4 regions of the Mesorhizobium subarcticum genome follow, and region 2 is predicted to be linked to each of the others. Evidence: predicted binding sites of a transcription regulator. Region 2 holds the regulator's gene; each other region holds the start of a gene.
What was found. The regulator LexA, encoded in region 2, represses DNA repair genes until DNA is damaged. The targets are predictions, from matches to a motif close to TGTTCNNNNTGTGTTCNG.

Region 1: the regulator LexA is predicted to act here: its motif matches at 1,365-1,382, upstream of parE (DNA topoisomerase IV subunit B).
Region 3: the regulator LexA is predicted to act here: its motif matches at 1,570-1,587, upstream of ACZYHG_RS19125 (ATP-dependent helicase).
Region 4: the regulator LexA is predicted to act here: its motif matches at 2,048-2,065, upstream of ACZYHG_RS09685 (helicase-related protein).

The regions. Positions count from the first base shown of each region.
Region 1 covers NZ_CM144237.1:4,410,155-4,413,269, forward strand. The annotation lists gene parE (DNA topoisomerase IV subunit B) at 1-1,294, opposite strand, end outside; gene cpaB (Flp pilus assembly protein CpaB) at 1,532-2,464, shown strand; gene ACZYHG_RS21490 (type II and III secretion system protein family protein) at 2,520-3,115, shown strand, end outside.
Region 2 covers NZ_CM144237.1:4,645,236-4,648,350, reverse strand. The annotation lists gene kynU (kynureninase) at 1-758, shown strand, start outside; gene lexA (transcriptional repressor LexA) at 1,203-1,943, shown strand; gene ACZYHG_RS22575 (ComEC/Rec2 family competence protein) at 1,937-3,115, opposite strand, start outside.
Region 3 covers NZ_CM144237.1:3,913,358-3,916,472, forward strand. The annotation lists gene ACZYHG_RS19125 (ATP-dependent helicase) at 1-1,527, opposite strand, end outside; gene ACZYHG_RS19130 (flavin-containing monooxygenase) at 1,669-2,961, opposite strand; gene ACZYHG_RS19135 (LuxR C-terminal-related transcriptional regulator) at 3,101-3,115, opposite strand, start outside.
Region 4 covers NZ_CM144237.1:1,993,386-1,996,500, forward strand. The annotation lists gene ACZYHG_RS09685 (helicase-related protein) at 1-1,881, opposite strand, end outside; gene ACZYHG_RS09690 (hypothetical protein) at 2,114-2,416, opposite strand; gene phbB (acetoacetyl-CoA reductase) at 2,587-3,115, opposite strand, start outside.

The sequences.
Region 1 (3,115 bases), 240 kb from region 2:
GGCGCACCCGCTCGTCAGCGCGCGCGATCACCCACTCCAGCAGCTTCGAGGCCTCTTGCGGATTGTCGGCCAGCCAGTGGTCGAAGGGATCGCGGATTGCCGTTTCGACAATGCGGATCGCTTCGATTGTCGCCAGCCTGTCCTTGGTCTGGCCGACGAATTCCGGCTCGCGGATGAACACCGAAAGCATGCCCGCGGCCGAGATCATGACGTCTTCCGAGGTGACGATCGAGGCGCGCTTGTTGCCGACCAGGTCGGCATAGGCGCGAAGCCCGCGCGTCAGCACGTTGCGGAAGCCGGCCTCATGCGTGCCGCCTTCGCCGGTCGGGATGGTGTTGCAGTAGGAATTCACGAAGCCGTCGCCGCCGAACCAGGTCACCGCCCATTCCAGCGAGCCATGGCCGCCCTGCTTCTCGCTCTTGCCGGCGAAGATTTCGCGGGTAACCTGGAAGTCATCGCCGAGTGATGCCTTCAGATAATCCTTGAGGCCGCCCGGAAAATGGAACGCCGCCTTGGCCGGCGTCTGGTCCTTTTCCTTGATCAGAGAGGGATCGCAGGTCCAGCGGATTTCGACGCCACCAAACAGATAGGCTTTCGACCGCGTCATGCGGTAGAGCCGGGCCGGCTCGAACGCCGCACCCTTGCCGAAGATCTGCTCGTCGGGATGGAAGCGGATTTTTGTGCCGCGGCGGTTGTGAACCTCGCCAAGCTGCTCCAGGCCGGTCACCGGAACACCTCGCGAAAAACGCTGGCGATAGAGCTGGCGGCCGCGGGCGACCTCGACCTCGAGATGGTCCGACAGCGCGTTGACCACGGACACGCCGACGCCATGCAGGCCGCCTGATGTCTCGTAGACCTTGGAGTCGAATTTGCCGCCCGAATGCAGTGTCGTCATGATCACTTCGAGGGCCGGCTTCTTGAACTTCGGATGCGGGTCGACCGGAATGCCGCGGCCATTGTCGGTGACGGCAAGATAGCCGTCGGCCGAAAGCTCGACGTCGATGAAGGTGGCATGGCCGGCGACCGCCTCGTCCATCGAATTGTCGATGACTTCGGCGAACAGATGGTGCATCGCCTTGTCGTCGGTGCCGCCAATGTACATGCCTGGCCGGCGGCGCACCGGCTCCAGCCCCTCCAGCACCTCGATGTCGGCGGCGCTATAACCCTCGCTGCCATCCTTGGTCGCGGCAGGACGCTTGGCAGCCTGCACCAGCGGATCCGCCGGACGTGCCAGCGTGCGGGCCGGCTGCGGCTCCTTGCCCAGATTGCCGAAGAGATCGTTGTTGTCGTCCATGCCTGCCATCGGGTCCGATGCTGCAAATCACCCGTCGATACTGCCACGCTTTGCGGCGCCAGGCGACGGAGGTTCCTGTTACGTTCGGGGATTTGACCCCTCATATCCTAAAACCATTCGATAACCAAGCGGGCGGAAATAGGTCTGAGACCGCCGTTCCGCATTCCTGATTCTTTAACAAAGCGGCCTAGCGTGAGCCCAACATAACAAGAAACGACGGGCATCAGGGGTTTCGGCGTGAGGGGCAAGGCCATAACGATGATCGGCATCGCCGCCGTTTTCGGCGCGATCTCGATCTTTGCCGCGGATTTCTGGGTCAAGAGCCAGGCCAAGGCTGATGCCGGCGAGAAAACGGCGTCGATACCCGCTCCCGCCGCGCCCAAGATTGAGTTCAAGACCATCGTGGTGGCAAACGCGCCATTGCGCTACGGCATGGAACTCGACCGCGCCAAGCTGGTTGAAATCCCATGGCCGCAGGATTCCCTGCCGCAAGGTGCCTTTCCCACCATCGATGGATTACTCGGCGAAGGCAGCCGCGTCGTGCTGTCGCCGATCGACGTCAACGAACCGGTGCTGCTCACCAAGTTGTCGGGGCCGAACGGGCGCGCAACGCTTTCCAACATGATGACGCCAGGAATGCGGGCGGTCACCATCCGCACCGACGAGATCGCCGGTGTCGGCGGCTTCGTCACGCCGGGCGACCGCGTCGATGTCGTGCTGACGCGCGATGCCGGCGAAATCCAGGAAGTCGCCAAGAACGCGCAAGGCGCCGCCGGTTCGACCATCACTTCCGAGATTGTCGTTGCCGATGCCAAGGTGCTGAGTGTCGGCCAGGGCGCCGACGAGCGCCAGACGACGCCGCAGGTGACCAATTCCGTGACCATCGAGGTGACGACCGAAGGCGCGCAGAAAGTGGCGCTTGCCCGCACCGTCGGCACGCTGTCGCTGTCGCTTCGCTCCGCCAGTGAAGGCGGCGATGGCAAGAACGGCGTCACCACCATCTCCTCCTTCGGCGGATCGGTGGCGGCCAAGGCCGAGGCCGCGGCCGGCTCGCTGTTCGGCGCCATGACCAAGGAGCCGGAGAAGCCGAAATTCAAGACAATCATCGTGACGCGCGGCACGAAGGCCGAGGAATATCAGGTTCCCGCGCGGGACCAGAACCAGAAGTAAAGGCCGGTGGGGACCGGGCGGGACGGGACAATGCTGATGCGTAGCCTAGTATCGAATGACGGACCGGTCGTGCATCGCGCGCGCCTTGGCGATGGCGGTTGCACTGGCCGCGAGCGGCACGCTCGCCTTGCCCAGCGCGGCCAGGGCGGACAATGACGTCGTCTATGTCTCGTCGACCAAAAATGCGTCGATCAAGGTCGCCAAGGGCAAGCCCAAGACGATCGTGACAAGTGCTGCCTTCTACCAGATCGTCATCGGCGATCCGGATATCGCCAACGTCAACCCGCTGACCGACAAATCCTTCTATGTGCTGGGCAACAATCTCGGCACCACCGGCATCGCGCTGTTCGACGAGAAAAAGCAGCTCGTTGGCACCGTCGACATTGAGGTGACGCTCGACACCGATCAACTTGCCAGCACCATCCGCGCCAGCGTGCCGGACGCCAAGATCAAGGTCGGCTCGGCCAATGGCCGTGTCGTGCTGTCGGGCGAGGCGGATGACGCGGTTGCCGCCGAAAAGGCGAACCAGATCGCCACGCGCTTTTCCGGCAAAGAGGACGTGATCAACTCGGTCAACATCTCGTCGTCGCAGCAGGTCCAGCTCAATGTTCGCTTCGTCGAGATCAACCGCCAGGCGGGGCAGGACCTCGG
Region 2 (3,115 bases):
GCGTAGCTGTGGTGCTGGTCAATCACGTCAACTACAAATCGGGTGAATTGCGCGACATGGCGGCGCTGACGCGCAAGGCTCATGCAGCCGGAGCGCTGATCATATGGGATTTATGCCACACGGCAGGCGCTCTACCCGTCGAACTCGACCATGCGAATGCCGATTTCGCCATCGGCTGCACGTATAAATATCTCAACGGCGGTCCGGGCGCGCCGGCCTTCATCTACGCCGCGCAACGTCATCACGGCGACATCAGCCAACCACTCAGCGGCTGGTGGGGGCATGCCCGCCCCTTTGCGTTTGAACGCGGTTACGTCGCAGGAACCGGCATTCGCCGCTTTCTCTGCGGCACGCAGCCCGTCCTGTCGATGCGGGCGCTCAAGGGTGCGCTCGCCATCTGGGACGATGTCGACATGGCTGCGTTGCGAAAGAAGAGCGTCGCGCTGACCGAACTGTTCATCCAACTCGTCGAAGCAAAGTGCGGGGCCTATGGTCTCACGCTGGAAACCATCCGCGACCGGACCAAGCGTGGCAGCCAAGTGTCGTTCCTTCACGATCACGGCTATCAGGTCATGCGTGCCTTGATCGAGCGCGGTGTGATCGGTGACTTTCGCGCGCCGTCCACCATCCGCTTCGGGTTTACGCCGCTCTACGTCGCCTACAAGGATGTGTGGCTGGCGGTTGAGGTCCTACAAGAGATTTTGCACACCGGTGCCTGGAAGGCCCCGCGTTTCGCTGTCAAGGAGTCCGTCACCTGAAGCGACGATCTCAGCGATCGGCTGTCACCGGCGGTATAACGAGCAGCGAATTTCCAGCTCACAAATGGATCGCCTCTTGGTCGAGGAGCTAGTGGTCGTGAACAAGCCCGAGGTTGGCGTTTTGGCTTCGTTTCGTTCACGGCAAACGAGCGCTCTCAAAACTGGAAATGCTTGGCATGGAACTCTGTGGCCGACTGATGCCAAGCCAAGCCGCCGGATAGGCCACAAGCCATTAACCAAAACGATTTCAATGGTTGCCAACATGCGGCGACAGAGTTGACGCGTCGGTCGTTGCCGCAGCCGTATGCCAAATAATTTCAGACGCCTTAACAAATTCACTAAACTTTAAACGGTTGCAGAACACAACTGGAACAGATAGTGTTTGTTCTGGGTTTGTTTTTCGATTCTGGTTCAGACCCTTCGTTCAATGCCTTGGGGGCCGCCATGCTGACGCGCAAGCAACATGAACTTTTGATGTTCATCCATGAACGGCTGAAGGAAAGCGGTATCCCGCCGTCCTTCGACGAGATGAAGGAGGCGCTCGATCTCGCCTCCAAGTCAGGCATCCATCGTCTGATCACGGCACTGGAGGAACGCGGTTTTATCAGGCGGCTGCCCAACCGGGCACGCGCGCTGGAGGTGCTGCGGCTGCCGGATTCAATCGCGCCGGGTCTCAACGCTGCCAAGAAGTTCTCGCCAAGCGTCATCCAGGGCAGTCTTGGTCAGGGCGGCCTTGGCCGCCAGCTCAAGCCTGCAACACCATCGCGCCTGCCTGCTGCCGGCAATGATGACGACGTGGTTTCGGCGGTGTCGATCCCTGTGATGGGGCGTATCGCCGCCGGCGTGCCGATCGATGCCATTCAGCATCAGACGCATTCGATCTCGGTGCCGCCGGACATGATCATGGGTGGCGAACATTATGCGCTGGAGGTCAAGGGCGACTCGATGATCGAGGCCGGCATCTTCGACGGTGACACCGTCATCATCCGCAATGCCGATACCGCCCAGCCTGGCGAGATCATCGTGGCGCTGGTGGATGAGGAGGAAGCGACGCTGAAGCGGTTCCGCCGCAAGGGCGCCTCGATTGCGCTTGAAGCCGCCAATCCGGCCTATGAGACGCGCATCTTCGGGCCCGACAGGGTGAAGGTGCAAGGCAAGCTCGTCGGACTGATCAGGCGCTACTGAAGCGGCGGCGGTTTAACGGCTGGCTTTTCGGGTTTCTTGTAAGGTGGCAGACCCCTCGCCTCATGTGAGAATTTGCGTTGCGCGTGCCAGGGTCGGTACGGACTGTCCACGGCGAAGCTGACGATTGCCGGCGTGACCGCCGATTGGTTGTCGAAGAAGACGGCCGCACTGCCTTTGCGAGCAAGTTGCCGCTTGGTGATGACGAGAACCAGCGGGTTGTGACAGGAATCATAGCCCGTTGCGTCATTGACAACGATCAAATCGGCGAAGCCGCAGGCTTTCCAGGTGTCCTTGCGGTCTTCGACATAAGCAATGATCGCACCGGACGTGTGCTTGGCCACACAGACGCCGTCAGTGCAATAGAACGGCACTCCTGGCGGCAGTTCTGTAGCGTCCGCGATCTCGAATTGTCCGTCACCTCTGGTGAAGGTTTCCGGCACGACGATGGCTTCGGATCGCAACGCGCGTTTCCAATTGTCGACCATGAATTCGTTTGGACGCGCGCGGCTAACAGCGAGTTCGCCGCCTCCGATCGGCATTGCAACCAGCCTGGCGTCCTCCGAGATCAACACATCCGGTGTTCGCGTATCCGGGATGGTCAGCACACTGGCGAGAACGAAGGGAACCGCCGCCAGCCGAAGCCATGTCGTCGCCGTGGTCGCGATAACCAGGGCAATCGTCACCAGCAAGACGGACTGTTGGGAAATCAGGCCAACCCCATCGACTGGAGAGCGATCCGATATCCACGCCGATATGGCGATCATTGCGGTCAGGCCTTTGCCCATCAGATAAAGCGCAGGCCAATCCAGCCCAAATGGCATCAAGAGCGCGCTGGCCACGGCCAGAAACATCACGACCGATACAATCGGCATGATCGCCAAATTGGCGACCAGGCTGAGCGGCGACACGCGCTGGAAATGCCAGATGGCAAACAGCGCTGTGGCACTCCCGGCTATGATGGAGGTCATGGCCAATCCGCCTGTCGCCAGCAGAAATTTTCGCGCTAGGAAACCGGGCAAGGATCGCTTTGGGGGCGGTGGTCTGGACTTTCCCGCACGGTGATCCGCCCAGCCAGCATATGCGCCGACAAGTGCGGCCGTCGCTGCAAAGGACATCTGAAAACTTGGGCCGACCACCTCATGCGGCGACACCACAATGACGGCGATCGCCGA
Region 3 (3,115 bases), 730 kb from region 2:
GATGGTGGTTTCGCCGAGGCCGCGCTTGGGCACATTGACGATGCGCTCGAAGGCGAGGTCGTCGGCGCCTTGCGCGACGACGCGGAAGAAGGCCAGCGCATCGCGGATTTCCATGCGCTCGTAAAAGCGTGGGCCGCCGATGACGCGATAGTTGAGGCCGAGCGTGACGAAACGGTCCTCGAATTCGCGCATCTGGAAGGAGGCGCGGACAAGGATGGCCATGTCGTTGAGCTTGTGTTTTTGCCTCTGATAGGCCTCGATGGTCTCGCCGACGGCGCGGGCTTCCTCTTCGGAATCCCAGGCGGCGTGGACATGCACCTTGCCGTCGTCCGGCTCGTCGCGGTCGGTGAACAGCGTCTTGCCGAAGCGGCCTTCATTGTGGGCGATGAGATGGGAGGCAGCGCCAAGGATGTGCGCGGTGGAGCGGTAGTTGCGCTCCAGCCTGATGATGGTGGCGCCGGGAAAATCCTTGTCGAAGCGCAGGATGTTGTCGACCTCGGCGCCGCGCCAGCCATAGATCGACTGGTCGTCGTCGCCGACGCAGCAGATGTTGACTTTGTTGTCGCTCACGGCCGCACGCGAGCTTCGCTCGCTGGCCTCCGCGGGGGCGGCCTGGCCGGCCGACGCCCGGTCGGGCTTGCGGCCTTCGGCCGTTCGCAGATCCGTCGATGTTGACACGCGCCCGCTATCCGGCCGCTGCGCCAGCAGGCGCAGCCACATGTATTGGGCGGTGTTGGTGTCCTGATATTCGTCGACGAGGATGTATTTGAAGCGCCTGTGATATTCCTTCAGCACATCCGGATTGGCGCGGAAGATGCGGATGGGGTGGCACAAGAGATCGCCGAAGTCGCAGGCGTTCAGCGTCTTCAGCCGCTCCTGATAGGCCTTGTAGAGTTCGCGGCCCTTGCCGTTGGCGAAGCTGCGCGCGTCGCCTTCGGGGATTTCGGCGGGGCCCAGGCCCTTGTTCTTCCAGCCGTCGATCATCTGCGCGAACTGCTTGGCCGGCCAGCGCTTGTCGTCCAGGCCCTCGGCCTGGATCAACTGCTTGATCAGCCGCACGACGTCGTCGGTGTCGAGGATGGTGAAATCGGAGCGCAGGCCGGCAAGCTCGGCGTGCCGGCGCAGAAGCTTGACGCCAATCGAGTGGAAGGTGCCGAGCCAGGGCATTCCTTCGACATTGCCTTCGCCGATCAGCACGCCGATGCGGATCTTCATCTCGCGCGCGGCCTTGTTGGTGAAGGTGACGGCGAGGATCTGCGACGGGAAGGCCTTGCCGGTGGCAAGGATGTGGGCGATGCGGGTGGTCAAGACGCGGGTCTTGCCGGTGCCGGCGCCGGCCAGCACCAGAACCGGGCCTTCGGTGGTTTCCACCGCCAGCCTTTGTTCCGGGTTGAGGCCCCGGAGATAGTCGGGTGCGTTGTTCTGGCCGCTGCGGGCAGCCATGGCGCGCGCGGCAATGCCCGACGGGGCCGTGGGCCGCGCATTGGGTTCATCGAAAAAGGGCATGTCTTCGGAAAAGCCGGACATCTTCCCCCCGAATGTAGTGATTCGGGAGGGAAAGACCAGAACTGTCTACGTTTTGTTCCGGTTTTAACGCACGATTGGCGGTCGCCGTGCAACTGTTGTGCTCCCAGCGGCCGACATCCTTCTCCAAAGCTCCGATCAGGCTTACCTGGCTGCCGCCCGCATCCGCTCGCCGATCTTTTCGGCCACATAGCCGGCATCGCGTGCCGCACCGTGGATCATGGTCGAAGAGGGCGAGTGCTGGAAGTGCAGGCCGCAGACATAGAGGCCGGGTTCACCCTCGACTGTGCCGCGATACTGCTTTACCCGGCCATTGTCGTCGAAGATCGGCAGCTTGATCCAATCCAGCCCGGCCATGAAGCCGGTGCACCAGATGACGTTCGTGATGTCGAGGGTCCGGCCGTCGTCGAGCAGCGGTTTGCCGTCACGCACGCCGGCTACGCGGGAGACCCGGCGGACGCCGGCAGCGTCGAGATCGCGCGGCTTGACCCGGATCAACGGCAGGCCGTGGGACAGCTGCCCCAGTTTGGCCTTGCGGCCCATCGGCGTGTCTACCGTCAACAACCGGTGGAAGACGAAGCGGAACACGACCGGCAGCACCAGGCGCATGGCGAAATAGCCGTTATAGGCGACCGGAATGTTGCCGGGATGCCGCCCGGCCAGCCAGGTCTGGTGCGTGGGCGCGAGATCCATGGCGATTTCGGCGCCGGAATTGCCGGCGCCGACCAAAAGCACGCCACCCGGATTGAGCTGCGCCGGGTTCTGGTAGGCACTCGAATGGAATTGCCCGATCGACGGATCGAGCAAGGCAGCGAAATCCGGAGCTTTTGGTTTCTGGTAGCTCGCCGAGGCGATGACGACATGATCGGCGCTATAGCGCGTCCGGCCAGCTGTCACGACATAGCGGCCGTCGATGCGGGTTACCTCGTCGACCTTGACGCCGGTGCGCACCGGCAAGGAAAATTTCCTGGCATAGGCCTCGAGGTAGTCGGCCATCTCGTCCTTGGTCGGGAAGGCATGGCGGCCGGCGGGGAAGGGCATGCCAGCCAGCCCGTCATAGCGCGCCGGCGTGAACAGGCGCAGCGAATCCCAGCGCGAACGCCAGGCGTCGCCGACACGTTCGCGCCCTTCAAGGATGACATATTTCATGCCCTTGCGGGCGAGGCGATAACCGACGGACAAGCCGCTCTGGCCGGCGCCGATGACGATGACATCGAAATGCTCTTCCCCCAGCGCGGGCCGCTTTTCGTCGGCTGATGATGCCTGGCTTGATGGGCCGCCGGTTGCTAGCAGTGCGTTGGCCTCCAATTGCATGAAAGCCGCTCCCTGTTCCAGCAATGCGCCGGCGCGCGCCTTGGTCTCGGTGATGCCGACGCGGCGGCCGCGCCGTCGCATTGCGTGCCCAGAGGTCGGGCGAAGTGTCGAGGTCGGGTTCATGATCGCTCCATCCGGTTTCGTCAGCCTGGAGCCAGAAATAGCGATCCGGCGCGGCGCCGCTTCGGGGAGACACCTCACGAGACCCGGAAAATGCGATGGGGATTTTCCCCCATACCCCGGGTCTTTTGGGGTCGTCGGTTCAGAGCAGCCCGTT
Region 4 (3,115 bases), 2.7 Mb from region 2:
GTCGACCAGCGGCTTCAGCAGGGACTCGATCTGGAAATTGACGAAACGTTCGGCGCGCGCGGCGACCTTGTCGCGCGCCGGGCCGGTCAGCTGTTCGTCTGCCAGCAATATGAGGCGGGGCTTCAGCGCGTCCTCGCCTGAAACCAGCGTGCCGATCGGCGCGCCGATCCAGCGCAGTGTGCCATCCGAGCCAAGCGCGAGGTCGCCATTGGCGCAAGCGCCGAAACGTTCGGCGCGCGCCTCGAACTCAGCGGCCAGCGCTTTTTGCGCGGCGGTGCGCACGGCCTTGGCGTCTTCGCCGCCGGCGGTCTGGTCGGCGGTGAAGCGGAACCCTTGCAACTCGCCGACGTGATGGCCTTCGACAAGGACGGTTCCGGTAGGGCTAATTTCGGCTTCAGGCATGGTATTTTCTCTAAGGCGCCGCATGAGGACGGAAGTCCTGCGGTCTACGAAGCGTTTCGTCAACCGTTCATGCAGCGCATCCGACAGTCTGTCTTCGATTTCGCGCGTCTTTTCCTGCCAGTGTGCCTGATCGGCCAGCCAGCCGGGCCGGTTCGACACGAATGTCCAGGTGCGGATCTGGGCGATGCGGTGCGACAGCGTGTCGATGTCGCCTTCGGTTGTGTCGGCGCGGCGCACCTGCTCGGCCATGTAGTTTTCGTCGACATGGCCATGGCGGGCGAGGTCCATGTAGATCGAGGCGATGAGATCGGCATGCTGGGCCGGAGCGATCTTCCTGTAATCGGGGAGCGCGCACGCTTCCCACAGCAGCGCCACGCGCTTGGCATCGGTGGCGAGCGCGCGGATATCTCCATCGCGTGACAGATATTCAAGCGCCTGCGCATCGACCGCCGGCAGCGCGCGCGTCAGCCCCTCGACAGGCGCATTGGTCTCGATCGAGCGCTTCAGCGCATCGAGGCTGGCGAAATCGAAATGGGCGGTGCGCCACTGCAGCACCTTCACCGGCTCGAAATCATGGCCTTCGATCTTCTTGACCAGGTCCTCGTCGAGCGGATCGACCTGGCCGGTGACGCCAAAAGTGCCGTCGCGCAGATGACGGCCGGCACGACCGGCGATCTGGCCGAGTTCAGCAGCCGTCAGATTGCGATACTGATAGCCGTCGAATTTGCGATTCTGGGCAAAGGCGACATGGTCGAGATCAAGGTTGAGGCCCATGCCGATGGCGTCGGTGGCAATGAGATAGTCGACATCGCCCGACTGGAACAGCGCCACCTGTGCGTTGCGGGTGCGTGGCGAGAGCGCACCGAGCACGACGGCCGCTCCGCCCTGCTGGCGACGGATCAGCTCAGCGATGGCATAGACCTCGTCGGCGGAGAAGGCGACGATCGCGGTACGCCGCGGCAGGCGGGTCAGCTTCTTCGAACCGGCATAGGCGAGATGCGACAGCCGCGGCCGCGTCACCACCGAGACGCCCTTCAGCAGGCGCTGCAGAATGCCGTGCATGGTGGCCGCGCCCAAGAGCAGCGTTTCCTGCCGGCCGCGCAGATGCAGGATGCGGTCGGTGAAGATGTGGCCGCGCTCGAGGTCGCCGGCGAGCTGTACCTCGTCGATGGCGACGAAGGCGGCGTCAGTCTGGCGCGGCATGGCCTCGACTGTGCAGACCGAATATTTCGCACCCGGCGGCTGGATCTTCTCCTCGCCGGTGATCAGCGCGACCTTGTGGGCACCGACCTTCTCGCAGACACGGGCGTAGACTTCCCGGGCCAGCAGCCTGAGCGGCAGGCCGATCACGCCGGTTTCGTGCGCCACCATGCGCTCAATGGCCAGATGGGTCTTGCCGGTGTTGGTCGGCCCAAGCACGGCGGTCACGTCGCGGCCCGACAGGATCAGCGGCTCGGTGTGTTTCGGCTGGATGTTCATCGGTCTGGAAATAAGGCTTTCTGGCCTCTGTTTGTCGGGAGCGTGCCTTGGGTGGCGCGTATGACAGGCGACACATAGGGATTTCGGGGGGAAAGCGAAAGCGGAATGTTCCGTCGGCGGCGAGAAGGGTCTGTGTCAAGCTCCAAAATGGTCGCTGATTAAGAGTTGGAACGAGTCTGGAACGAAACGGCGACGAATCAGTGACTCCCACAGATTCAGCTTTTGTTCACGGCTACATGTGGATTTCGTGACCGTGAGTCTCACCACATGCTGAATCGCCGAACTGGCCCGTTTTATGCTGGGCGATCTTCGTCCTTAACCTTTGCCGGGAAACGAGGGAAATGGCTCGATGCCCTTCGCCCAAGATTATGAAATTGTTAATCTTTCTGAATTTGGTGTTAAGGAATTGCAGATGATTCCGGGCCATTAACGTTAATTTCCGCTCAGAGCCGGAACGAATCGGCGACAAAGCAGCACCGGCGGTATTTTCCCGGTTTGTTCCCTCAATATCTCGGGTTTTGAACAGCTTATCCACCGACAATCCACAGGCTTGACCACAGGGTTCGCACAGGCGGCGCCGCCGCCGTTAACCTTTGCATGCCGGATTGGATCATCGCTCCGCACCAGAGCGTTTTGTCCAAAGCATCAGATAAAAACGGACCGGCTTCCCGGTCCGCTCGTTACAGTCAGAAGCCGTTGAATGTCTCAGGCGAAGTACTGGCCGCCATTGGCCGTTATGGTCGAGCCGGTGATGAAGCCGGCATCCTCGGAAGCGAGGAAGACGACGCAGCGCGCGATCTCTTCGGGTTCGCCGAGGCGGCCGACCGGGATCTGCGGGATGATGCGCTCGTTGAGCACCTTCTCGTCGATCGCCTTGACCATTTCGGTGGCGATGTAGCCGGGGCAGATGACGTTCACGGTGATGCCCGCACGGGCACCTTCCTGCGCCAGCGCCTTCGAGAAGCCGATGTCACCGGCCTTGGCGGCGGAATAGTTGACCTGGCCGGCCTGGCCTTTCTGGCCGTTGATCGAGGAGATGGTGATGACGCGGCCGAACTTGCGGTCGCGCATGCCGCCCCACAGCGGATGCGTCATGTTGAAGACGCCGGACAGATTGGTGTCGATGACCTCTTTCCACTGCTCGCGCGTGATCTTGTGGAACATGGCGTCGCGGGTAATGCCGGCATTGTTGACCAGCACCGAGACTGGGCCGAGGTCGGCCTCGACCTTTCTG